One region of the Enterovirga sp. CN4-39 genome, then DNA from elsewhere that is predicted to be linked to it. Evidence: riboswitches for the same ligand, from Rfam matches in the RefSeq annotation. Region 1 holds a riboswitch; the other holds the start of a gene.
The links. A riboswitch is a leader RNA that binds a small molecule or an ion and turns the genes downstream of it on or off. The one in region 1 is predicted to bind cobalamin.

Region 1 (6,441 bases):
TGGACTAAGAGGAGCGCGATGCTATCACGCCTATAATGGACTGCGAGTACCGCAGCTCCGCCGCGGACAACCGTTCAACTCGGCGGGCAGCGCCATCCCCATGCCACGTCCGGCTTTGAGGTCCGCTACCTGCTTCTCGGAAAGAGCCTTGAGGGGGCGACCCTGCAAACCGGCATAGGGCGGGGACTCAGGGTTGGGCGAAGGCTGGTAGCGCAAAAAGAAGCAGGGCGGCGGCGATACCGGGAGGGCTCATCCACAATCCCCAGTCACGGCGTCATCTCGCCGCGAACCGCTTACCCGATCAAGCCTTCCGGTAGGAGTTCGGATCGGGCTCTCGCCCTGATCAGCCATAGGGCCAACGCTCGCTCTCGACCCTAGGCTGAGCTTCAGAAGGTTCCAGCCTCTAACGCGGGGTCCTAGCTGCCCTGGCCGAAAGGAGCAGGACGGCTTTGCGATGGCGCACCTGAAGCCGGGATGCCGAAAGCATGTTTACCGCTTCGTGCTGCCCGCAAAGGCTAACGTGTGCTGAGATCGAGTAATCGGACTAAACCCGGACTCCAGCTTGCCGCGCCGAGCGGTTCATGGTTCAACGCGCATGCTTTCGGTGCCCCGGTCTGGCCGGGGTGAAACGGGAATGCGGTGCGGAGAGGTTTCTAACCTTCGCCCAAGCCGCGGCTGCCCCCGCAACTGTAGGCGGAGAGCTGGGTCCACGACGTCACTGGCCGACAGGTTGGGAAGACGGACCGGCGCTGATCCGCGAGCCAGGAGACCGGCCGAAGGCGCAACGAGGTGATCCGGCGGTGGGCCGGAGGGAGACCGTCATGTGCCGATCTGTCGGGTGTGCTCGCGCGCCCTATTTCCCTGCCTTCGGTCCGGCAGGGACCACCTCTCGGTGAGCGCCGGAGGGACGTGCGAGAGCCGGACACCCGTTGCAGTTAGTGTCTGCGTGTCGTGCCGTTCGGCCGATGGTGGGGATGGATCGCCGGGTGATGCTTTGCTCGCCGCGCTTCGCACCGCCCAAGCCAGTGGCGCGGCGTCCGATGTCGTTATCAGACCCGTGCAGTGCCTCAGCGTTTGCAAGCGGCCCTGCACGATCGCGCTGTCCCGCCGAGACGGCTACACGTACGTGTTCGGGGATCTCGACCCCGCGCTCCACGCTGACGCGGTTCTCGAATGCGCGGAGAGCTATGCCGCGCAGGAGCACGGATACCTGCTCTGGCGCGAGCGCCCAGAGCCGTTGCGCCGCGGGATTGTCGCCCGCATCCCACCCGTCTCCTGGACCACCAAGGACGGCCGACACCCTCGGTGATTTTGCGGCTCGCGAAAAGGACCTCCGATGAGCTCTCAACGTGTCCCCGTTACCGTGCTGACCGGCTTTCTCGGCGCGGGCAAGACGACGCTTATTCGCTCGCTGCTGACGAACGCGAAGGGGCGGCGCATCGCCGTCATCGTGAACGAGTTCGGCGATATCGGGTTTGACGGCTCGCTCGTCGAGGATTGTGCAGCTGGCACCTGTGCGCCCGGCGACGTCGTCGAGCTGACCAACGGCTGCATCTGTTGCACGGTGGCGGACGACTTCATCCCGACCATGGACAAGCTGCTCGGCCGCGACCGACCGTTGGACGCGATCGTCATCGAGACTTCAGGCCTTGCCTTGCCGCAGCCGCTGCTCAAGGCTTTCGAATGGCCGGGCGTGCGAACGCGTGCCACGGTCGACGGCGTCGTGACCGTAGTGGATGCGACCGCTCTCGACGAGGGCCGCACTCCCGAGCACGATCCGGCCCCGGATCCGGCCCGCGAGCACGATGATCCAGTAGAGGAGGTATTCGACGACCAGCTCGCCTGTGCGGATCTCGTGGTTCTGTCGAAGGCCGATCTGGTTTCGGCCGACCGCCTCGACGAGATCGAACGGCGGCTCGGGAACGAACTGCGCGACGGCGTTCGCGTCGTGCGTTCGCGCTCCGCCGATCTTGCCCCGGAGGTGCTAATCGGGTTGGCTGCCGCGGCAGAGGACGATCTCGCGGCGCGAGCCGGGCACCACGGTGTAGACGAGGAGCACGACCACGACGATTTCGACAGCTTCGTCGTGAGGCCCGCCGCGATGAACAGCGCCGAAGCGGTGCGGGATGCCGTGCTGCGTGCGCTCACGGTCCCGGGCGTACTGCGGGTGAAGGGCTACGCCCCGGTAGCCGGCAAGCCGGCGCCGCTCGTCGTCCAGGGTGTCGGCCGACGTGTCGAGACGTCCTTTGCCCGGCCCGGGGCAGGCCAGATGCCGGGTCTCGTCGTGATCGGCCTCAAAGAGCTCGACCGCGCCGCCGCCGCGGCCGCGCTGGCAGGCTGAAGCCGTCCCCGTGCACGTCCAGGTCGCGCCACGGGAGGAGATCGACGACGGGGCCACTGCGCGGGACCTGAACCAACCGCCGGCGGAGATCGTCATCCTGTCGGCTGCGGATTCGGAGCTGGCGGCGCTTCAGCGCGTCATAACCGACCGGCCGCCCGAGGCGCCCTCGGTTGCGTTGACGAACTTCCTGCAGCTCGGCCATCCGATGTCGGTCGACCTCTACGTCGAGCGGACGCTCTCACAGGCGCGGTTTATCCTGCTCCGCCTGCTCGGGGGGGAGAGCTACTGGCCGCACGGCTTAGCCTCTTTGAGGCGGGAGGCGCTTAGCAGGGGCATCCCCTTCGCGTGCCTTCCGGGCGACAATCGCTGGGACGGGGATTTCGCGAGGCGCGGGACTCTAGGCGAGGATGACGCCTATGCAATTTGGCGCTACTTCGCCGAGGGCGGGCCGGACAACATCCGCGCCGCCCTGGGGTGGATCGACCACGCACTCGGCTGGGGTCCGGCACCAGATCCGGTGCGCCCGGTTCCGAGCGCCGGCCTCTGGCCTTCCGCCAAGCCCGAAGGGCGGCCGCGCGCCGCAATCCTGTTCTATCGTGCGCTCATCCAGGGCGGCATGACCGAGCCGGTGGAGGCGCTCGCGGCGGCGCTCCGGGAGCGTGGCGTGTCAGCCCAGCCGATCTTCGTCACCAGTCTTAAAGACTCTGCCTCGGACGCGGTGCTTGCTTCTGCCTTCACGGCCGCGCCGCCGGACGTAATCGTGAATGCCACGGCGTTTGCCGTCGGCACTCCAGGCGCTGCTGCTGGGGGAGCCGTCGAGCGGGCGGGCTGTCCGGTACTCCAGATCGCGTTCGCTGCGTCGAGCGAGGCCGAATGGAAGGCGTCCACGCGGGGGCTGTCGCCGCGTGACCTTGCCATGCACGTCGTCCTGCCGGAGGTGGACGGCCGCATCTTCGCCGGGGCGATAGCCTTCAAGGAGCGTGATCCAGCAGCGCCTGATTTCGCGCCGCCCGTCGCTCGGTCGGTTGCGGACCGGGTCCAGGCGACCGCCGATCTCGCCTCCGCCTGGATCCGACTGCGCCGCACGCCCGCGCGGGAGCGTCGTGTCGCCCTCGTCATCGCGAACTATCCGAACCGCGACGGCCGCCTCGCGAACGGTGTGGGGCTCGACACACCGGAGAGCTGCATCGCGCTGCTCGAGGCCCTCCGAGGAGAGGGTTACGGCCTTCCCGGCGCGCCTGAGGACTCGGCCGAGCTGATGCATCTCCTCACCAGGGGCCCGACCAACGAGACCACGGCGCGCCCGCAGCGCTTCGGGGGCTCGCACTGGCCTTTGGCTGAGTACCTCCAGGCCTACCGGCAACTGCCCGAGGCGCTCCGGCGGGCGGTGGAGGCGCGTTGGGGCGCGCCGGAGATAGATCCCCACCTCGAAGGGGACAACTTTCGCCTCGGCCTGCATCGCTTCGGAAACCTCGTCGTCGGAATCCAACCGGCGCGCGGCTACAACATCGACCCGAAGGAGACGTATCACGCGCCAGACCTCGTGCCGCCCCACCATTATCTGGCGTTCTATTTCTGGCTGCGCCGGGCCTTCTGCGCTCATGCCGTGATCCACCTGGGCAAGCACGGCAACCTCGAATGGCTTCCCGGAAAGTCCACGGGGCTCTCAGCCGAGTGCCTACCGCAGGCCGTGCTCGGGCCGCTACCGAACATCTATCCGTTCATCGTCAACGATCCTGGCGAGGGAATGCAGGCGAAGCGCCGTACGGCCGCCGTTATCGTTGACCATCTCACGCCCCCTCTCGCCCGGGCGGAGTTGCACGGTGATCTCGCCGAGTTGGAGCGGCTCGTCGACGAGTACGCGCTCGCCTCGGATCTCGACCCTCGCCGCGCCGATGCACTCGCGCGCGACATCGCGGCGAGCGCCGGTGCGCTCCGGCTAGATGCTGATCTCGGTTTGCGGCCGGATCTCGGGGAAGCCGAAGTGCTGCGCCGCCTGGACGCGCATCTCTGCGATCTCAAGGAGATGCAGATCCGAGACGGCCTTCATGTTCTCGGACGATCGCCGGAGCCATGTCTGCGCGACCCGCTACTCGTGGCCATCGCGCGGCTGCCACGGTCGGAACTGCGCCCGGAAGACGCATCACTCCATCGGGCCCTCGCGACCGATCTCGGGCTCGACGGTTTTGACCCGCTCACCCGGGATCTCGCAGCCCCCTACGTTGGGACCCGTCCGGCTGCCCTCGCCGCGCTCACCGACCGTCCCTGGCGCATCGCCGGCGACGCGGTCGACCGCATAGAGGAATTGGCGGAAGCGTTGGTCTCCGGCCGCATGCGCCCGGACCCTGCCTGGCATCGCACGCTCGCCGTGTTGAGATGGGTCGAGGCGGAGCTCCGGCCCCGGATCGAACGCAGCGGCGAGGCAGAGATCCGAAGCATCCTAGACGCCCTCCGTGGGGGCTTCGTCCCGCCCGGGCCGGCCGGCGCACCCTCGCGCGGTCGTCCCGATGTCTTGCCGACAGGACGAAACTTCTTCGCCGTCGACGTTCGTGCCGTCCCGAGCGAGGCGGCATGGCGGACCGGCCGTGATGCGGCGGAGCGCTTGGTCGAGCGGTACTGGCAGGAGGAGGGTGAGTGGCCTCGTTCGATCGCACTGTCCGTCTGGGGCACGGCCAACATGCGCACCGGTGGCGACGACGTCGCGCAGGCGCTCGCCCTCATCGGCGCCCGCCCGACCTGGGAGCCTGCTTCCGGACGCATCACCGGGTTCCAGGTCCTCGATCTGGGCGAACTGAGGCGCCCTCGCGTCGATGTCACGTTGCGAATTTCCGGGCTTTTCCGGGATGCGTTCCCTCTCCAGATGGATCTGTTCGACACCGCGGTTCGGGCCATCGCGGCGCTGGACGAGGCAGATGAGGACAACCCCGTCGCTGCCCATGTTCGGTTCGAGGCCGCGCGGCTGCGCGATGCGGGCCTGCCGGACGATGCGGCGCTCCGCCGGGCCGCGAGCCGAGTCTTCGGGTCGAAGCCGGGTGCCTACGGGGCAGGGCTGCAGGCGCTCATCGACGAAGGCGGCTGGGAGACGCGGAAGGACATTGCCGATGCCTATCTAGCCTGGAGCGGTTTCGCTTATGGCGGCGGGCGCAAGGGCGAGGACGCGGCAGACCTGCTTTCGGCCAACCTCGCGCGCACGGATGCGATCGTGCAGACGCAGGATAACCGCGAGCACGACATCCTCGACTCCGACGATTACTACCAGTTCATGGGTGGCCTCTCGTCGACGGTCGAGAATATCCAGGGGACTTCGCCGAGAATCTTCCACGTCGACACCTCCCGGCCGGAGGCGCCCCTGCCACGTTCGCTGGACGAGGAGATCGCTCGGGTGGTCCGGGGTCGCGCCGCCAACCAGAAATGGATCGGTGGCGTCATGCGCCACGGCTATAAGGGCGCCTTCGAGATCGCCGCCACCGTTGATTATCTGTTTGGCTTCGCGGCCTCGACGGACGCCGTCAAGGATCACCACTTCGACCAGCTCTTCTCCGCCTACCTGGAGGATGAACGCGTGGCGGGGTTCCTGGCGGACGCGAATCCCGCCGCGCTGCGGGAGATCGCCGAACGTTTCCAGGAGGCGATCCGGCGTGGCTTGTGGCGACCGCGCTCGAACCAAGCGGTGTCGGTCCTCTCCGGGATCAGGGCCGGCTCAGCAACCGCACCTGCTCAACAATCAGGTCGAGAGCCTGGATGATCGCGGCCCCACCACAGAAGAGAAACCGGTCCGGGATCCGGATGCGGCTGTTAGGCGGGAAGCGTGCTGCCAGCGCGGGATGCTCCAGCAGCGCTGCCCCCTGATCCTGGGGGCCGCGCGCGCTTTCCGGCAGGATCAGCACCTCGGCCTTGGACGCGATGATTTCCTCCAGCGACGCGAAGCGCCCGAGGCGTGAGCTGAAGGAACCGCCTTCGTTGGCAAGGCCCACGGTGTCGAGCAAGGACGACAGGAGAGTGCTTTCGCCAGATACCCAGCCTCGGCGTTGGATGTTCAATACCTTGAGGTTGGCCCTCGGCAGGGCCGAGCGGGCCCGAGAGACCGCCTGATCGATTCT
Region 2 (17,531 bases), on a different contig from region 1:
GAAGCTCTGAAGCCTGAGATCGCCCTGGTATTCGGTCCCGATGCGGTCGCCCCTGAACTCGGACAGGGCATCGCTCGTGATCCGCACCGGATTGGCCCGATATGTGAAGTCCCGAAATTCGCGATCGGTCTGGTTGGCGTAGACCTGGAGGGTCTGGGTCAGCGGGCCCTGCTCTGCCGTGCCCTTCGCCCAGATCTGCGTGAGCGTTCGGGTCGTCTCGGCCGGCGTATCGGGGAAGATCCGGCTATTGCCGCTATAGATCACGTTGCGCGGCAGCGCGGACGAGCCGGCATCGTATTCCGCCGAGGTGCGGAACGAGAGAAGCCCCGCCTCCAGCTTGACGCCCTCGCCGGCATCATAGCCCAGCCGCCCGTAGCCGCCCCAGCGCGTGAAGCCGTCCGGCTCGAACTTGCCGAACCGGCGCTCGAGCTGCGGGATGCGGTAGCCGTAGCGCGAGAAGCCGTTGCTCGTCTGGCCTCCGCCGGAGAAGGCATAAGACCAGGGCCCGATCGAGCCCGCAGCAGTCGCGCTGGACGAGAACGTGCCATAGGAGCCGCCCTGGCTCTGGACGTGGAAGCGAGGCTCTCCTCCCCCGCTGCTGGTGATGATGTTGACCACGCCGCCGATCGCGTCGGAGCCGTAAAGCGCGCTCTGCGGTCCGCGGAGCACCTCGATCCGATCGATGGCTGTCGGCAACAGGTTCGCAAAGTCGAACTCGCCGCTCGCCGAGCTCGGATCGTTCACGCGGATCCCGTCGATGAGAACCAGCGTCTGACCGGAATTTCCGCCGCGGATGCGGACGACGGTCGTCGAAGCGGGCCCGCCGGCGTCTGAGACGTCCAGGCCGGGAACATTGCGCAGCGCGTCGACGAGGGTCGTCGGGTTCGAGCGCTGGAGCTCCTCGCGTGTCACGACCGTGATGGCGCTGGCCGCCTGCCCGATCGGCTCCGGCCGCCGGTTGGCCGTGACGATGATGTCCGGAAGCGAAACCGCTTCGCCCGTGCCTTGGGCGTGTGCGGGGGCGCCGAGCGCCAGGACGAAAGCAAACGAAAAGAACAGCGGCGTCGCGCCGCTCAGGGGACGAAGCATGACATCTCCTCGCGGCCCACCGCCGCAGGTTTGGGGTCACGCTTCCGGCCGGTCTCCTGGCTCGCGGATCATCGCCTCCATCCGCCTTCCCGGCCGAGAGGCCAGTGGCATGTTGGAGAAGGCTCTCCGCTTACAGTTGCGGGGGCAGCCGCGGCATTGGGCCGAAGGTCACGAATGACCCTGGCCCGCACCGCATTCCCGTTTCACCCCGGATCATCCGAGGCACCGAAAGCCGGGCCAATGAGCATGCCGCGCCAGCCGCGGCAAGCCCCGAAAATCTCGGTCCGCGCGGTGAGATATTCCGGCAACAGCGGGAGCGGGTTCAGCCCTTCCGGCGGAAGACCAGGCTGAGATTGTTGGCTGGCATTTCGACACGCTGCGCCAGTCGGAGACCACACGCCTCCCCAAGCGCCCGCACCGCCCCAAGGTCCCGCAGGCCCCATTCTGGATCGCGCGCCTTGAGGCTGAAATCGAAAGCCTCGTTGCTCGGCGCGGTCGGCCTGCCGGCCTCGCGATACGGACCGTAGAGGAACAAGACGCCGTCGGAAGCGAGCAGCCGGGCGGCATTCGTGAAGAGCCCGACGGTAGCCGACCAGGGCGAGATGTGGACCATGTTGATCGAGACGACCGCGTCGATGCTCGGGGCGACCGGCCAGTTCCCCGAGGACGCATCGAGTTGGAGAGCCGCCATCAGGTTCGGCACCCCCGCGGCGCGCCGGTGGGTCGCTATGCTCGCGAGCGCATCCGGATCCCGGTCGCTGGGCTGCCAAACGATGCCAGGCAGATGGCCGGCGAAATAGGCCGCATGCTCGCCAGTGCCACTCGCGATCTCCAGGACGGTCCCTCGTCCCGGCAGGAGGTCGCGAAGGACCGCGAGAATGGGTTCGCGGTTGCGCGTGACCGCGGCTGAGCTGAGGGCCAGGTTCGACAAATTGGTCGGACGGTCCGCTTCGATCAGCGCGCCGAGAGAGGCCCAGCGACGAGGCTTCGCATCAGAGCGCGGTCGAACGGCTCGCGAACGACGGAATTCGCGAAAACCGTGGTCTTCATCCCCGTCTCGAAGTCGTAGGAGATGGACCGGGGCAGAAGTGACGTGACCTTACTCGGCTCCGCCGGGGAAGCGGCGGCGGCCACGGGCGATCCCTCAGGCAGCGTGGCAGCAGGCTGCGGTGCGGAACGAGGCTCCGCGCCGGCTGCCTGGGAAGACGATGCTGGGGAGAGAACGGGGGACCGGTCGCCCACCGCGACCGAGGCTGTCGCCTCGGGAGCCCGCTCCGGCTGCACCTCCAGGGCGCTCTTCGCCTTCAACTCATCGGCCCGCGCCTCGAGAGCGCGGCGTAGCCGAACGACCCGCTCATGTCCGGCGGTTCCGCTCTCATCTGCAGCCGGCACGGGCCCGACCGCCGCGGCGACGAGAGCCGCCTCGACGTCCGGCAGGACAGCCGCCGGCTGCGTCTCGCGCGGGCCGGGGATCGCCGCTGCGGCGGGAGGGGGCGTCTCACTACGGCGGAGGTCCAGTGGGGGGAGGACGACGTGGGTTGCCGTCGGCGGGACCTGCGTCACGCGGGGGACCGATGTCGTTCGACTCCCCTTGCTGGAGCGCGCGCGCGAACTCCGCTCGGCTTTCGGGAAACGCCCCTCGATCCAAACGCCGTTGACGCGCTTACGCGTATAGAATTGAGCCGCTTCGGCCGGGCCAATGCCGACCGTCTCGAAGGTAATCGCCGAGGATGCCAGGTATCCGCCGAGGGCAATTCCGGCTGTCACCGCTGCCCTCACGCACAAGCGCATGCGCATGAGAGTACTCCCGCTACACCCGCTCTTTTTGAACGATCACCTTGACAGGTGCAACCCGAGTGCGAATCAGCAGTAATCCGAAATGCCGTATGATGATCGGCAACCTTAACGCCGACGTGATGACTCATCTTCTGGCCCGCTTAGATCGACGAGTATCAGCTCAGTCGATCAGCGAAGCATGGCCGGATCGCGACCGGATCAGCTCGCGATTGCGGCGGTCCTGAAGGGTCTGATTTCGACCTTCGCCTGCTCCAGCACCGCGCGGACGCGCTGCGCCATGGCGATGGCCGTCGGCCCATCCCCATGGACGCAGATGGTCTCGATCTTTGCCGGAATGCGCTTCCCGGACGCGCAGAAGATCGCTCCCTCCTTGACCATCGCCAGAACACGCTCCGCGGCTTCGTCGGCATCGTGCAGCACGGAGCCAGGCTTCTTTCGGCTCATCAGCTGGCCGTCGTCCTCGTAGGCGCGGTCGGCGAAGATCTCCGCGGCCTGATCAAGGCCGAGTTCCTCGGCCACCCGCTCGGTGGGAAGACCCGGCATGGTGATGTAGACGAGCGAGCGATCGACCCCCTTGATCGCGCGGCCGATCGCCCGCGCGAATTCCGGCTCCTCGTTCGTCAGGTTGCCGAGCGAGCCGTGCGCCTTCACGTGAGTGACCTTGTGCCCGGCGAGCGCGGCGCAGGCCTGCATGGCGCCGATCTGATAGGCGACCATGCGCTCGATCTCGGCCATGCTGTCGCCGCGGATGACGCGACGTCCGAAGCCCCACAGGTCGTTGAACCCGGGATGCGCCCCGATCGCGACGCCGCGCTCCTTCGCGAGCCGGGCGGTCTCGACCATGATGTTCGGGTCGCCCGCATGATAGCCGCAGGCGATGTTGGCCGAGGTCACGATGTCGAGCATCGCCGCATCGTCACCGAGCGTCCAGCGCCCGTAGCCTTCGCCCATGTCGCAGTTGATATCGACCTGCATCAGACCAGCACCGGTTGGGGAGCGCGCTCGACGAATTCAAACATCCGGCGATAGCGCTCGATCTCAGATCGCGGCCCGATGGCCTTGGTCGGGTTGTCGGAAAGCTTCACGGTCGGCCGGCCATCCGCCGACACGACCTTGCAGACGATCGAGATCGGGTCGAGCTTGCCGTCCGGCACGAGGCCGCGGAAGTCGTTCGTGAGAAGAGTGCCCCAGCCATAGGCGACCCGCACCCGGCCATGGAACTGGCGGTGGACGCGCTCGATCCGCTCGATGTCAAGCCCGTCGGAGAAGATCACCAGCTTCTTCATCGGGTCCTGGCCGCGCGCGAGCCACCAGTCGATCGCCTCCTCCCCGCCCTCGAACGGGTCCTTTGAATCGACCCGGATGCCCGTCCACGACGCCACCCATTCGGGCGCATTCTTGAGGAAGCGGGTGGTGCCGTAGGTGTCCGGGAGGATCACAAGCAGGTTGCCCTGGTAGTCCTCCTGCCAGTCCGCGAGCACGTCGTAGGGAGCCTGGAGGAGCTCGGAATCGGTATTGGCGAGGGCCGCGTAGACCATCGGAAGCTCGTGAGCATTCGTGCCGATGGCCTCGACCTCGCGACGGAGTGCGATGAGGCAGTTCGACGTGCCCGTGAAGGCGGGCCCGAGCCCCTCGATCATGGCCTGCACGCACCAATCCTGCCACAGGAAGCCGTGTCGGCGACGCGTGCCGAAATCCGAAATCGACAGGTTCGGCAAGGCCTTGAGGCGTTGGATCTTCTCCCACACCCGCGTCATCGCCCGGGCGTACATGACCTGGAGCTCGAACTTGCCCATCCCCTTGGTCACGCCACGGGAGCGAAGCTCGTTCAGGATCGCGAGCGAGGGGATCTCCCACATCGTCGTCTCGATCCAGGGGCCGTGGAAGGTGAGCTCGTACTGGCCGTCGACACGCTCGAGTTCGTAATCGGGGAAGCGGAAGTTCTCGAGCCAGGCGATGAAGTCGGGCGAGAACATCTGGCGCCGGCCATAGAAGGTGTTGCCGCGCAGCCAGGTCGACTCGCCTCGCGAGAGGCGCAAGGTGCGGACGTGGTCGAGCTGCTCCCTCAACTCGCCCTGGTCGATGTACTCGGCGAGGCGGACGCGGGTCGTCCGGTTCTGGATGCCGAACGTCACCGCGACATCCCGATGGCGACGGAAAATCGTCTGCGCCATCAGGAGCTTGTAGAAATCGGTGTCCAGAACCGAGCGGATGATCGGGTCGATCTTCCAGCTGTGATTGTAGACCCGTGTGGCGATGTCGACCATCGCGATACTCACCTCGACGTGGATGCGACCAGCAGCCCTGGAGCCGCTGGTCGACATCATGCCCGGCCGGGCGAGCCAAAGCTACCTGGCCGCGAGATCGCGCTTAACTGGTCGCGAGGTCGCCGGGAAAGTCGCCTTGACCTCAGCTTGACCTCGTCTTGACCTCGTACGACCTCGCCCTCCCTCACGCCGTGAGGCTGACCTTCTTGTTGTCCGCCAATTCGGTCGGCTGCTCGCCGGTCAGCCGCGCCTTCGCATAGCCGTAGAGCTGCATGACGGTCCGGGAGGGGCTGTCCCAATATTCGCCGCCGGCCGGGTGGATGCGGATCAGCGCGATGTCCGGATCGTCCGACCCCTTCGGGAACCAGGTCCTCAGCGGCTCGCTCCAGAACTCCTTCACCTTGGCCTGGTCGCGCACGATCTCCGCCGTGCCGGAGATCGAGACGTAGTTCTGGCCGGACGGATCGGCGAAGGCGAGATTGACCTGGGCGTCCTTGCTCAGCTCGCGCACCTTCGGGGCTCGCTCCCGCGTGAAGAACCAGAGATCGCCGGATTCGTCCGCGCAGTGGTTCCACATCGGCCGGCTGTGCAGCGTCCCGTCCGGCTCCACCGTCGTCATCATGGCGACCTTGATGTCCTTCAGCATCGCGTAGAGCTTTTCCGCGCCCTCATGCTGCGTGTGGTCGTGCGCCATTCGAACTCTCCCTTATCCTGTGCGGTCCCGGACGCCTCCTTCGCGAGGAAGTCGTCCGCCTGCTCCGGTGGGGAACGGCCGGGGGGCGCGCATGGTTTCCCTTCGGCCGGTCACGGCCGCGTGCGCACGAGCTTCATCCGCCCGGCGGGATGGCGTAGAGCCGTCCGGTAATCAGGAGAGAGCCTGTGGCGGTTACCCGGGACAACGTCCTCGCAGCACTTCAGAACGTTCGCCTCGGCGGGCAGCCGCTTTCTGCGTCGGGCCGGCTGTCCGAGATTTCGATCGACCCCACGGGCCGCATCTCCTTCGCGATCGCCGCGAGCCCCGCGGAGGCCGGGACGCTCGAGCCCGTGCGGGCGGCGGCCGAAGCCGCCGTGCGAGCGCTCCCCGGAGCCGGAGCGGTCTTCGTGATGCTCACCGCCGACCGCCCCGCCGCCCCGGGACGGCCGGGCCCCTCCCCCGCGGCCCGCGGGCCTGCAGCCCCGCCCCGCGCGCAGGCAGTGCCGGGCGTGAAGCGCATCGTGGCGGTCGCCTCCGGGAAGGGCGGCGTCGGCAAGTCCACGCTGTCCTGCAACCTCGCCCTGGCGCTGAAGCTGCAGGGGCTGTCCGTCGGGCTCCTCGACGCCGATATCTACGGCCCCTCCGCGCCCAAGCTGTTCGGGCTGTCCGGTAAGCCGCGCCTCGTCGGCGAGCGCATGCTCGAGCCGCTCGACGGCTACGGCGTGAAGGTGATGTCGATCGGCTTTCTCGTCGACGAAAGCTCGGCCATGATCTGGCGCGGGCCCATGGTGACCTCGGCGATCCAGCAATTGCTGCGCGAGGTCGCCTGGGGCGAGCTCGACGTGCTGATCGTCGACATGCCCCCTGGGACGGGCGACGCCCAGCTCACGATGGCGCAATCGACCCCGCTGTCAGGCGCCGTGATCGTCTCGACGCCTCAGGACCTGGCGTTGATCGATGCCCGGCGCGGCGTCGCGATGTTCCAGAAGGTGGAGATCCCGATCCTCGGGGTGGTCGAGAACATGTCCACCTTCGTCTGCCCGCATTGCGGCACCGCATCGCCCATCTTCGGGCATGGCGGCGCCCGTCACGAAGCGGAGAAGCTCGGCGTGCCGTTCCTCGGCGAGATCCCCCTCCACATGGAGATCAGGGAGAACTCGGATGCCGGCCGGCCGGTGGTGGTCGCGGATCCCGGGACAGCCCATGCCCGCGCCTTCATGGATGTGGCGCAGCGTCTGTGGGCCGGGCTGGAGAGCGATGGCGGCAGGCGTGCCCCGCCGCGCATCGTCATCGAGTAAGGAAATTACCGGACGGCGAGCCGCTGTCCGGGGTGACGCAACTCCTGCTTGGGCCGACCCACATTCACCCGGGCCACCGACGCGAAACACCCGAGAAGACCGCCAGCGGCGGCAACGATCAGAACGATTTCCACTGGTACCCTCGCCGAACCGATAGGCACAGGGTGAACGCGCATGGTTGATGCGCCGTTAATGTCACGCTACGGGCTCCGGAGGGGCGGCCTTGAAATTGCCACGTTGACGGGCGCCCCCCGACCTGTTCCCGTCTATCTGGGTCCGAGCAAGAGATTCGCGAGTATCAGTAACAACAAGCTCCCGCCGAGACCGCGTATAACCAATGGCGTAACGATTCGTTAACCAAGTTTATTTACCGCTGGTTGAAGAAGGGGGTACCTGCGCGCGGCCGTGGGTACTGGCGGAGGCATAGAAATGCAGCAGGCACTCAAGACACTATGGACTGACGAACTGAGCGATCAGCTTCGGCAGCTGTCGACTCCGCAGGCCCGCCGGCCGGCTCAGCCCGCCGAGAACGTCGTCCGGGCGCCGTTTCCACAGCGTTCCGTCGCGCCGCAGCAGAAGCCGGAGCTCTCCGCCGCCCTGGACGCGGTGGTCAAGGCCGCGGACCTCATCAAGACCGCCCAGGAGCGCGCCGCCCACGCCGAGGAGCAGGCCCGCGCCCTCGCCGAGCGCACCGCCGAGCAGCTCAGCCAGGCCGAGCAGCAGATCCAGGCCCTGCAGGAGCGCACCCGCGCCGCCGAGGAACGCCTCAACGCCGTGACCGAGCGCGCGGCCGAGAAACTCGCCGATGCCGACGCCCAGATCCGCGCAGCCCGCGAGGAGAGCAAGCGCCAGGAGCAGCGCGCCGCCGCCGCCGAGCAGCGCATCCAGGACGAGATCGCCCACGCCAAGGCCCTCCTGAAGGAAGCCGACGAGCGGGTCTTCGCAGCCGAGACCCGCGCGATGGAGTCCAAGGAAGACCTCGCCTATCTCGAGAACTACATCCGCGAGCGCTTCGCGCTCTGACCCGCTCTGCGGGGGCGACACAAGGGGCCGGGCGCGAGAGCGCACCGGCCCTTTTCTTTTGCGGGGCGCATTCGCAAGGCGGCGGGGCGGCGCTACTGATCGCGACTCCAGACCCGGAGAGCCGAAGTGTCAGAGAAAGTCGCGATCATCACGGCCGGCGGCAGCGGAATGGGCGCGGCAGCCGCCCGGCGCCTCGCCCAGGACGGCTTCCGGGTGGCCATCCTGTCCTCCTCAGGCAAGGGGGAAGCCCTTGCGCAGGAGCTCGGCGGCTTCGGCGTGACCGGCTCGAACCGGTCGGGCGAGGACCTGCAGCGGCTCGTGGACGGCACCATGGCGCGCTGGGGCCGAGTTGACGTGCTCGTCAACAGCGCCGGCCACGGGCCAAGGGCGCCGATCCTCGAGATCACCGACGAGCAATGGCACACCGGGCTCGACGTCTATTTCCTGAACGCGGTCCGGCCCACGCGCCTCGTCACGCCGATCATGCAGGCGCAGAAGGGCGGCGCGATCATCAACATCTCGACGGCCTGGGCCTTCGAGCCGAGCGCGATGTTCCCGACCTCGGCCGTCTTCCGGGCGGGCCTCGCCTCTTTCACGAAGATCTTCTGCGACACCTACGCGGCCGACAACATCCGCATGAACAACGTCCTGCCCGGCTGGATCGACAGCCTCCCGGCCACCGAGGAGCGACGGGCAAGCGTTCCGCTCGGCCGCTATGGCCGGGCCGAGGAGATCGCGGCCACGATCGCATTCCTGGCCTCCGATGGCGGCTCCTACATCACCGGGCAGAACATCCGGGTCGATGGAGGCCTCACGCGCTCGGTCTGAAGAAGCTGCTGCGCTCGGCGCGCCATCTGGCAAACCGGCGAGGCTGTCCTATCTCAGCCATGCGAGGCCACGTCCTCCCCCATGAGGGTTCAAGTCCGGGACGGCCCGGCAGCTGTTAGGGAGCTGCCGCCATGGCCTGGACCATGCTCATCGCCGCCGGATTGCTGGAAGTCGTCTGGGCTTTCACCATGAAGCAATCCGAAGGCTTCTCGAAGCTCTGGCCCAGCCTGATCACGCTCGCCGCGATGGTCGCCAGCTTCGCCCTCCTGGCTCTCGCGATGCGCTCCCTCCCCCTCGGGACGGCCTATGCGATCTGGACCGGGATCGGCGCGGTCGGCGCGTTCCTGGTCGGCATCGCGGTGCTTGGGGAGAGCGCCAGCGCGTTGCGGGTGCTGGCCGCCCTGCTCATCGTGAGCGGCCTCGTCCTGATGAAGCTGTCCAGCGACGCGTGAGCGCTCAGTCGCTGACGCCGTCCCGCCCCTGGATCGTCATCAGCGTCGCCGTCAGCAGCGCGATCAGCTTCTCCTGGCCGTCACGCTGGGCGAAGACCTCCGACTGCGCCAGGGTCAGCGTGCGGCCGGATTTCACGACCCGGCCGCGCGCCACGATGAGCTCGCCCGCCCCGGGGGCCAGCAGGTTGATCTTGAACTCGGTGGTGAGGACGCCGGTGCCGGCAGGCATGAGGCTCAGCGCGGCATAGCCTGCCGCGCTGTCGGCAATGGCGCTGATGGCCCCGGCATGCACGAAACCGTGCTGCTGCGACACAGCCGGCGCCGGCCGGAGCGCGATCTCCACCAGCCCCGGCTCGACGCTGACCAGCGTCGCGCCGAGCGTCGTCATGAGGCCTTGCCTGGCGAAGCTCGAGCGGATCCGCTCGCCGGCCTCCATTCAGGCCGTGCTCGCGACCTTGCCGCCGATGGCTGCCTGGGCAGCGGCGAGCCGCGCGATCGGCACGCGATAGGGCGAGCAGGAGACGTAATCGAGCCCGATCTCGTCGCAGAAGCGCACGGAGGCCGGATCGCCGCCATGCTCGCCGCAGATGCCGAGCTTGAGGTTCTTGCGCACGGCGCGGCCGCGCTCGACGCCGATCTTCACCAGCTCGCCGACGCCCTCCTGGTCGATGCTGACGAAGGGGTCGGTCTCCAGGATGCCCTTCTGCGTGTAGGGCCCGAGGAAGGTCGACGCATCGTCGCGCGAGATGCCGAGCGCCGTCTGGGTGAGATCGTTCGTCCCGAAGGAGAAGAACTCGGCCGTCTCTGCGATCTCGCCCGCCTTCAGGCAGGCCCGCGGCAGCTCGATCATCGTGCCCACCTGGTATTCGACCGATGCGCCCTTCTCCTTGAAGACGGCCTCCGCCATGGCATCGATGCGCGCCTTCACGAGGTCGAACTCGGCGCGCGTGACGATGAGCGGGACCATGATCTCGGGCACGACGGCGGAGCCGGTCTTCTGCTGGGCCTCGACGGCCGCCTCCAGGATGGCGCGGGCCTGCATCTCGGCGATCTCCGGATAGGCGATCGCGATGCGGCAGCCGCGGAAGCCGAGCATGGGGTTGAACTCGTGCAGCTCGGCCGCGCGGCGCTTCAGCTTGTCCGCGCTGACACCCGTCTGGGCGGAGACCTCCGCGATTTCCTTGTCCGTGTGCGGCAGGAACTCGTGCAGGGGAGGATCGAGCAGCCGGATCGTGACCGGCAGGCCCTTCATGATGGTGAAGAGCTCCAGGAAATCGCCGCGCTGATACGGCAGGAGCTTGGCGAGCGCCGCACGGCGGCCCTTCTCGTCATCCGCCAGGATCATCTCCCGGACCGCCACGATGCGGTCGCCCTCGAAGAACATGTGCTCCGTCCGGCAGAGTCCGATGCCCTCGGCGCCGAAATTGCGCGCCGTCTCGGCGTCGCGCGGCGTGTCGGCATTCGCCCGGACCTTGAGCTTGCGGCCCTTGTCCGCCCATTCCATCAGGGTCGCGAACTCACCCGAGAGTTCGGGCTCCTGCATGCGCACGGAACCCTGCAGCACCTGGCCGGTGCCGCCGTCGATCGTGATCGTCTCGCCGGCCTGCACGGTCTGGCCGCCGACCGAGAAGATGCGCTTCGCGTAATCGACCCGGATCTGGCCGGCGCCCGAGACGCAGGGCTTGCCCATGCCGCGCGCGACGACGGCCGCATGCGAGGTCATGCCGCCGCGGGTGGTCAGGATGCCCTCGGCAGCGTGCATGCCGTGGATGTCCTCCGGGCTCGTCTCGACCCGGACCAGGATCACCTTGCGGCCGGCCTTCTTGGCGGCCTCGGCCTCGTCGGAGGAGAACACCACCTCGCCCGAGGCGGCACCGGGCGAGGCCGGCAGGCCGGTCGCGAGCACCTTGCGCTCGGCCTTCGGGTCGATGGTGGGATGGAGCAGCTGGTCGAGCGAAGCCGGATCGATCCGGTTCACGGCCTCCTCCTGCGAGATGAGGCCCTCGCTGGCGAGGTCGACCGCGATCCGCAGCGACGCCTTGGCGGTCCGCTTGCCGGACCGCGTCTGCAGCATCCAGAGTTTCCCCTTCTCGACGGTGAACTCCATGTCCTGCATGTCGCGGTAATGCCGCTCCAGGATCTCGTAGATCCGGACGAGCTCGGCATAGGCCTCCGGCATCGCCCTCTCCATGGAGGGCTTGTCGGAGCCGGACGCGATGCGGGCGGCCTCCGTGATGTCCTGCGGGGTGCGGATGCCAGCGACGACGTCCTCGCCCTGGGCGTTGATCAGGAACTCGCCATAGAGCGCGCGCTCGCCCGTGGACGGGTTGCGCGTGAAGGCGACGCCGGTCGCCGAGGTCTCGCCCATGTTGCCGAAGACCATGGCCTGGACGTTGACGGCCGTGCCCCAGGAGGCCGGGATGTGGTTGAGCTCGCGGTACTTGATCGCGCGGGCATTCATCCAGGAGCCGAAGACCGCGCCGATGGCGCCCCAGAGCTGCTCCTTCGGGTCCTGCGGGAACGGCTTCCCGAGCTGGTCCTGGACGATCTTCTTGTACCGGTTGATCAGCTCGGCCCAATCGTCCGCGTTCAGGTCGGTGTCGAGCGAATAGCCCTTGCGGTCCTTGTAGAGGTCGAGCGCCTCCTCGAAATTGTGGTGCTCGACGCCGAGCACGACGTCCGAATACATCGTGATGAAGCGGCGATAGCTGTCATAGGCGAAGCGCCGGTCGTCCGCGAGGCGCGCCACGGCCTCGACGGTCGTGTCGTTGAGGCCGAGGTTCAGCACCGTGTCCATCATGCCCGGCATGGAGGCGCGGGCGCCGGAGCGGACCGACACGAGCAGCGGGTTCTCGGGATCGCCGAACACCTTGCCGGTGAGGGTGCCGATGTAATCCAGTGCGCGGGCGACCTCCGCCTCGAGCTCCGGCGGGTACTGCCGGTCGTGGTCGTAGAAATAGGTGCAGACGGAGGTCGGGATCGTGAAGCCGGGCGGCACGGGCAACCCCAGGTTCGACATCTCGGCGAGGTTCGCACCCTTGCCGCCGAGGAGATCCCGCATGCCGGATTCCCCTTCGGCCTTGCCGTCGCCGAAGGTGTAGACCCACTTCGTCATTTCGATCCGATCCGAGCTTTCTCGTTGTCCCCTGGACGCCACGGTGGCTTAGGGCCAATCGGCATCCAAACGCAATTCGGCGCCCGAGGGCGCGATGCGGCGCGGCCAAGAACGCCGAAGGCCAAGCTTGGTTGCGCGCGCCTTTACCTTGTCTGCGCTTCCCGCGTGCAGACTGGCCCGCTCGTGCGTTCTCTCCGCCTGAGCTTTGCCTCCGCAAGCCCCTGGAGACAACCCATGGTACGTACCCTTCTCGCCGCGGCCGCCGTGATGGCCGGCGCCGTCCCGGCCCTTGCCGGCAGCTATGGCTGCTACGGCGATTGCTATCGCCAGGCCTATGTGCCGGCACGCTACGGCACGCTGGTCGAGCCCACCGTCGTCCGGGCGCCGCGGACCTATGCCGCAGTCACGCCGCCCCAGTACACCACTGTGACCGAGCGCGTCGCGATCCGGCCGCCGGGCCGGGTCTGGACCGTGAAGCGCGACGCCTATGGCCGGAAGATCGGCTGCTGGGTGGACGTGCCCGGCGAGTACAGGACAGTCACCCGCCGCGTGATGGTGCGCCCCGCGACGATCACCCCGATCGCGCAGAGCACGGTGTGGGGCCTCGCGAGCCAGCCGGTGCTCGTCGAGCGGGCGCACAAGGCCTGGGTGCCGCTCGACTGACAGGAGCGGTCGCGGCCGCACTTTGCTAAGGTGCGGCCATGGACGAGCGGGGACCCGAGCCGGAGGATTGGCGCGCACGCTACGGCGCGCTGATCGGCGTGATCTTCGCGGTCTGCCTCGCGCTCGGGGCGATCTGGATGATCGATCGCATGCGCACCTGGGCGGCGCTCGGCGATTGCGCCTTCACGCGCGCCCCCTCCTGCCGCGCCTTGATCAAGGACTGACCCGGCGGGTCTCGGCGGCCCGATCATGCGGCAGCTCAAAAAACTGGCACATCGGTTGCGACTCGCGGGTCGCAACACGAGGTGCCGATGTCGACCTTCGACGATCCTTTCGATTCCTCCCGTTCCCTGAGCCGGCGCGGCTGCTCCTGCGGCCGGCATGCGACCGAGGCCGAGCACGACGCCGTCCTGTCCTCGGAGGCCCGGGTCGGGCGCGTCGTCGAAGGCGCGCTCATGCGGGCGCTATTCCCGCAGGACGCCTCGCGCCGCGCCTTCCTGAAGGCGGTCGGCGCCCCTGCGGCGCTCGCGGCGATCTCCCAGTTCTTCCCCGTCGGGACCGCGACGGAAGCCTTCGCCCAGGGCGCGCCGCTCGAGAAGAAGGACCTGAAGGTCGGCTTCATCCCGATCACCTGCGCGACGCCCATCATCATGGCGGCGCCGATGGGCTTCTATTCGAAGCAGGGGCTGAACGTCGAAGTCGTGAAGACGGCGGGCTGGGCGGTGATCCGCGACAAGACCCTGAACAAGGAATACGACGCCGCCCACATGCTCTCGCCCATGCCGCTGGCGATCACGGTCGGGGCGGGCTCGAACCCGGTGCCCTACACGGTGCCGGCGATCGAGAACATCAACGGCCAGGCGATCACGCTGGCCATGAAGCACAAGGACAAGCGCGACCCGAAGAGCTGGAAGGGCTTCAAGTTCGCGGTGCCCTTCGACTACTCGATGCACAATTACCTGCTCCGCTACTACCTCGCGGAGCACGGCATCGACCCGGACACCGACGTGCAGATCCGGGCCGTGCCGCCGCCCGAGATGGTCGCCAACATGCGGGCCGACAACATCGACGGCTTCCTCGGGCCGGACCCGATGAACCAGCGCGCCGTCTATGACGGGGTCGGCTTCATCCACATCCTGTCGAAGGACATCTGGGAGGGACATCCCTGCTGCGCCTTCGCGGCCTCGCGCGAGTTCATCACCGCGATGCCGAACACCTATGCGGCGCTCCTGCGGGCGATCATCGACGCGACCGCCTATGCGTCCAAGGCTGAGAACCGCAAGGAGATCTCGGCCGCCATCGCGCCCGCGAACTACCTCAACCAGCCGCAGATCGTCGTGGAGCAGGTGCTGACCGGCACCTTCGCGGACGGGCTGGGCCAGGTGCAGAAGGTGCCCAACCGCGCCGATTTCGACGCCTTCCCGTGGGAGAGCTTCGCCGTCTGGATGCTGACCCAGATGAAGCGCTGGGGCCAGATCAAGGGCGATGTCGACTACGCGGCGATCGCCCGCCAGGTCTATCTCGCGACCGATGCCCAGAAGCTGATGGAGCAGCAGGGCCTCACGCCGCCGAAGGCGACCACCAAGACCTTCTCGGTGATGGGCAAGAGCTTCGATCCGGCCAAGCCCGAGGACTACCTCGCCTCCTTCGCCATCAAGCGGGCGTCTTGATGGTCCGTCGTTCCGGGCCCGGCGCCCCCGCGCCGGCCCGGACTGAGGTAAGCCGATGACCGATCCCGCTCCCGCCGAGGCACCCCGCCCGCCGCTGCCGCCCTTCACGCCGGAGACCGCCGCCCAGAAGGCGCGCGGCGCAGAGGATGCCTGGAACACGCGCGATCCCGCAAAGGTCGCGCTCGCCTATACGCCCGACAGCCGCTGGCGGAACCGGGCGGAGTTCTTCTCCGGCCGCGACGCCATCGAAGCCTTTCTCGCGCGCAAATGGGCGCGCGAGCTAGACTACCGGCTGATCAAGGAGGTCTGGGCCTTTGCAGGCGACCGGATCGCCGTCCGCTTCGCCTATGAGTGGCACGACGATAACGGCAACTGGTTCCGCTCCTACGGCAACGAGAACTGGGCCTTCGCCGAGGACGGGCGCATGCGCGAGCGCCACGCCAGCATCAACGACCTGCCGATCACCGAGGCCGACCGCCTCTTCCGCTGGCCGCTCGGCCCACGGACGGCCGATCACCCCGGCCTCACGGAGCTCGGGCTTTGAGCAGCGCAGCGCCATCTTCTCCCCGCTTGCGGGGAGAAGTCGAGCGACGCGGAACGCGTCGGCCGGATGAGGGGCGTTGCACCTCCGAGACCAGGGCTCGGCTGCCGCTCACCCGGTCGCGCCAATGCGCGACTCGACCTCTCCCCGTTACACGGGGAGAGGCGGAGCCATTCCGATGACCGCATCACCCCGCCTGCAATCCCTCGCCGTCTCGGCCCTGATCCTCGCCGTGTTCCTGGCGCTCTGGCAGATCGGCGTCAGCGGCTCCGGGCCGACCCAGCAGATGGATCCCGAATACGCCAAGCTGATGGGCGCGACGGCGACGGAGGGGAAGTCGGCCATGCCCGGCCCGCTCGACGTGGGCCGCACCATCTGGGGGCACCTCAAGGATCCCTTCTATGTGAAGGGCGCGAACGACAAGGGCATCGGGATCCAGCTCGCCCATTCGATCGCGCGGGTAGGACTGGGCTACCTGCTGGCGGTCCTCGTCGCCATTCCGATCGGGTTCCTGATCGGCATGTCGCCGCTGATGAGCCGCGCCCTCGATCCATACATCCAGCTGCTGAAGCCGGTCTCGCCGCTCGCCTGGATGCCGCTCGCGCTCTACACCATCAAGGATTCCGGCATCTCGGCCATTTTCGTCATCTTCATCTGCTCGCTCTGGCCGATGCTCATCAACACGGCCTTCGGGGTCGCGAGCGTCCGGCGCGAATGGCTGAACGTCGCCCGCACGCTCGAGGTCGGGCCGCTGCGCCGCGCCTTTACGGTCATCCTGCCCGCCGCCGCCCCGACGATCCTGACCGGCATGCGGATCTCCATCGGCATCGCCTGGCTCGTGATCGTGGCGGCCGAGATGCTCGTCGGCGGAACGGGCATCGGCTACTTCGTGTGGAACGAGTGGAACAACCTCAGCATCACCAATGTGATCACCTCGATCCTGGTGATCGGGCTCGTCGGCATGGTGCTGGATCAGCTGCTCGCGCAGGCGCAGCGCCTCGTGACCTTCCCGGAGTGAGCATGGTGGACGACAGGCTCATTTCCATCGAGGGGATCGCGAAGCGCTATCCTGCCGCCTCGGGCGGGCGGGGTGGAGGCCAGACGACGATCTTCGAAGACCTCTGGCTGCGCGTCGGGCGCGGCGAGTTCGTCTGCGTCATCGGCCATTCGGGCTGCGGCAAGACCACGGTGCTGAACATCCTGGCCGGGCTCGACGAGCCATCCGCCGGCGCGGTCATCGTCGACGGGCGGGAGATCGCCGGCCCCTCGCTCGACCGCGCCGTCATCTTCCAGGGCCACGCGCTGCTGCCGTGGAAGACAGTTCTCGGCAACGTCGCCTATGCGGTCGCCTCGCGCTGGCGGAAGGCCTCGAAGGCCGAGATCGAGTCCCGCGCCCGGGCCGCCATCGCCAAGGTCGGCCTGGCGGGCTCGGAGAACAAGCGCCCGGCGGAGCTTTCCGGCGGCATGAAGCAGCGCGTCGGCATCGCCCGCGCGCTCGCGATCGAGCCCAAGATCCTGCTCATGGACGAGCCGTTCTCGGCGCTCGATGCCCTGACGCGCGGCACCCTGCAGGAGGAGGCGCGCCGCATCTGCCGCGAGACCGGGCAGACCGTCTACATGATCACCCACGATGTCGACGAGGCGATCTACCTCGCCGACAAGATCGTGCTGATGACGAACGGTCCCGGGGCGCGCATCGCCGAGATCGTCGTGAACCCCCTGCCCGCCGACCGGCGCCAGGGCGAGATCCACCACGACCCGCACTACTACGCCATCCGCAACCACCTGATCGACTTCCTGGTCACGCGCTCGAAGACGTTTCGGGACGCCCCGCCGGCCGGCTACGATCCGCGCCACCCGCCGGTTGTGAGGCTGGATGGCGGGGTGGAGCCTACATCAAGGAAAGCGGTCGCAAGCCGGGCGGCGTGACCGCGCCGGTTTAGCAGGGGACCGTGCGGTGCCGGCGGAACCGGTCGGCACGTTGGAGGGCCCGATGCACCGCCCTTGCCGCTTCGCCTCCGAGCCGCCCGCATCGAGAAGCCCTGTCGCCCCCTCCACCGCCCTGCGGGCGGTTCCCCTCCCCCGCTCGCGGGG

Region 2: linked by a shared signal. The riboswitch ahead of ACO2SS_RS06790 (TonB-dependent receptor plug domain-containing protein) and the one ahead of ACO2SS_RS27640 (DUF1636 family protein) in region 1 are both predicted to bind cobalamin.

Annotation. Positions count from the first base shown of each region.
Region 1 covers NZ_JBMSEF010000034.1:21,042-27,482, reverse strand. Annotated here, with positions in the region: gene ACO2SS_RS27645 (carboxymuconolactone decarboxylase family protein) at 1-8, shown strand, start outside; cobalamin riboswitch at 586-792, shown strand; gene ACO2SS_RS27640 (DUF1636 family protein) at 824-1,309, shown strand; gene cobW (cobalamin biosynthesis protein CobW) at 1,337-2,341, shown strand; gene cobN (cobaltochelatase subunit CobN) at 2,352-6,086, shown strand; gene ACO2SS_RS27625 (ABC transporter substrate-binding protein) at 6,031-6,441, opposite strand, start outside.
Region 2 covers NZ_JBMSEF010000003.1:27,613-45,143, reverse strand. Annotated here, with positions in the region: gene ACO2SS_RS06790 (TonB-dependent receptor plug domain-containing protein) at 1-1,089, opposite strand, end outside; cobalamin riboswitch at 1,119-1,334, opposite strand; gene ACO2SS_RS06785 (DUF938 domain-containing protein) at 1,412-2,020, opposite strand; gene ACO2SS_RS06780 (hypothetical protein) at 2,044-2,886, opposite strand; gene ACO2SS_RS06775 (LamB/YcsF family protein) at 3,085-3,861, opposite strand; gene pncB (nicotinate phosphoribosyltransferase) at 3,861-5,153, opposite strand; gene ACO2SS_RS06765 (pyridoxamine 5'-phosphate oxidase family protein) at 5,338-5,847, opposite strand; gene ACO2SS_RS06760 (Mrp/NBP35 family ATP-binding protein) at 6,033-7,145, shown strand; gene ACO2SS_RS06755 (hypothetical protein) at 7,575-8,168, shown strand; gene ACO2SS_RS06750 (SDR family oxidoreductase) at 8,295-8,996, shown strand; gene sugE (quaternary ammonium compound efflux SMR transporter SugE) at 9,128-9,448, shown strand; gene ACO2SS_RS06740 (PaaI family thioesterase) at 9,453-9,836, opposite strand; gene ppdK (pyruvate, phosphate dikinase) at 9,885-12,563, opposite strand; gene ACO2SS_RS06730 (hypothetical protein) at 12,798-13,226, shown strand; gene ACO2SS_RS06725 (hypothetical protein) at 13,265-13,450, shown strand; gene ACO2SS_RS06720 (CmpA/NrtA family ABC transporter substrate-binding protein) at 13,538-14,896, shown strand; gene ACO2SS_RS06715 (DUF1348 family protein) at 14,952-15,440, shown strand; gene ntrB (nitrate ABC transporter permease) at 15,616-16,455, shown strand; gene ACO2SS_RS06705 (ABC transporter ATP-binding protein) at 16,458-17,366, shown strand.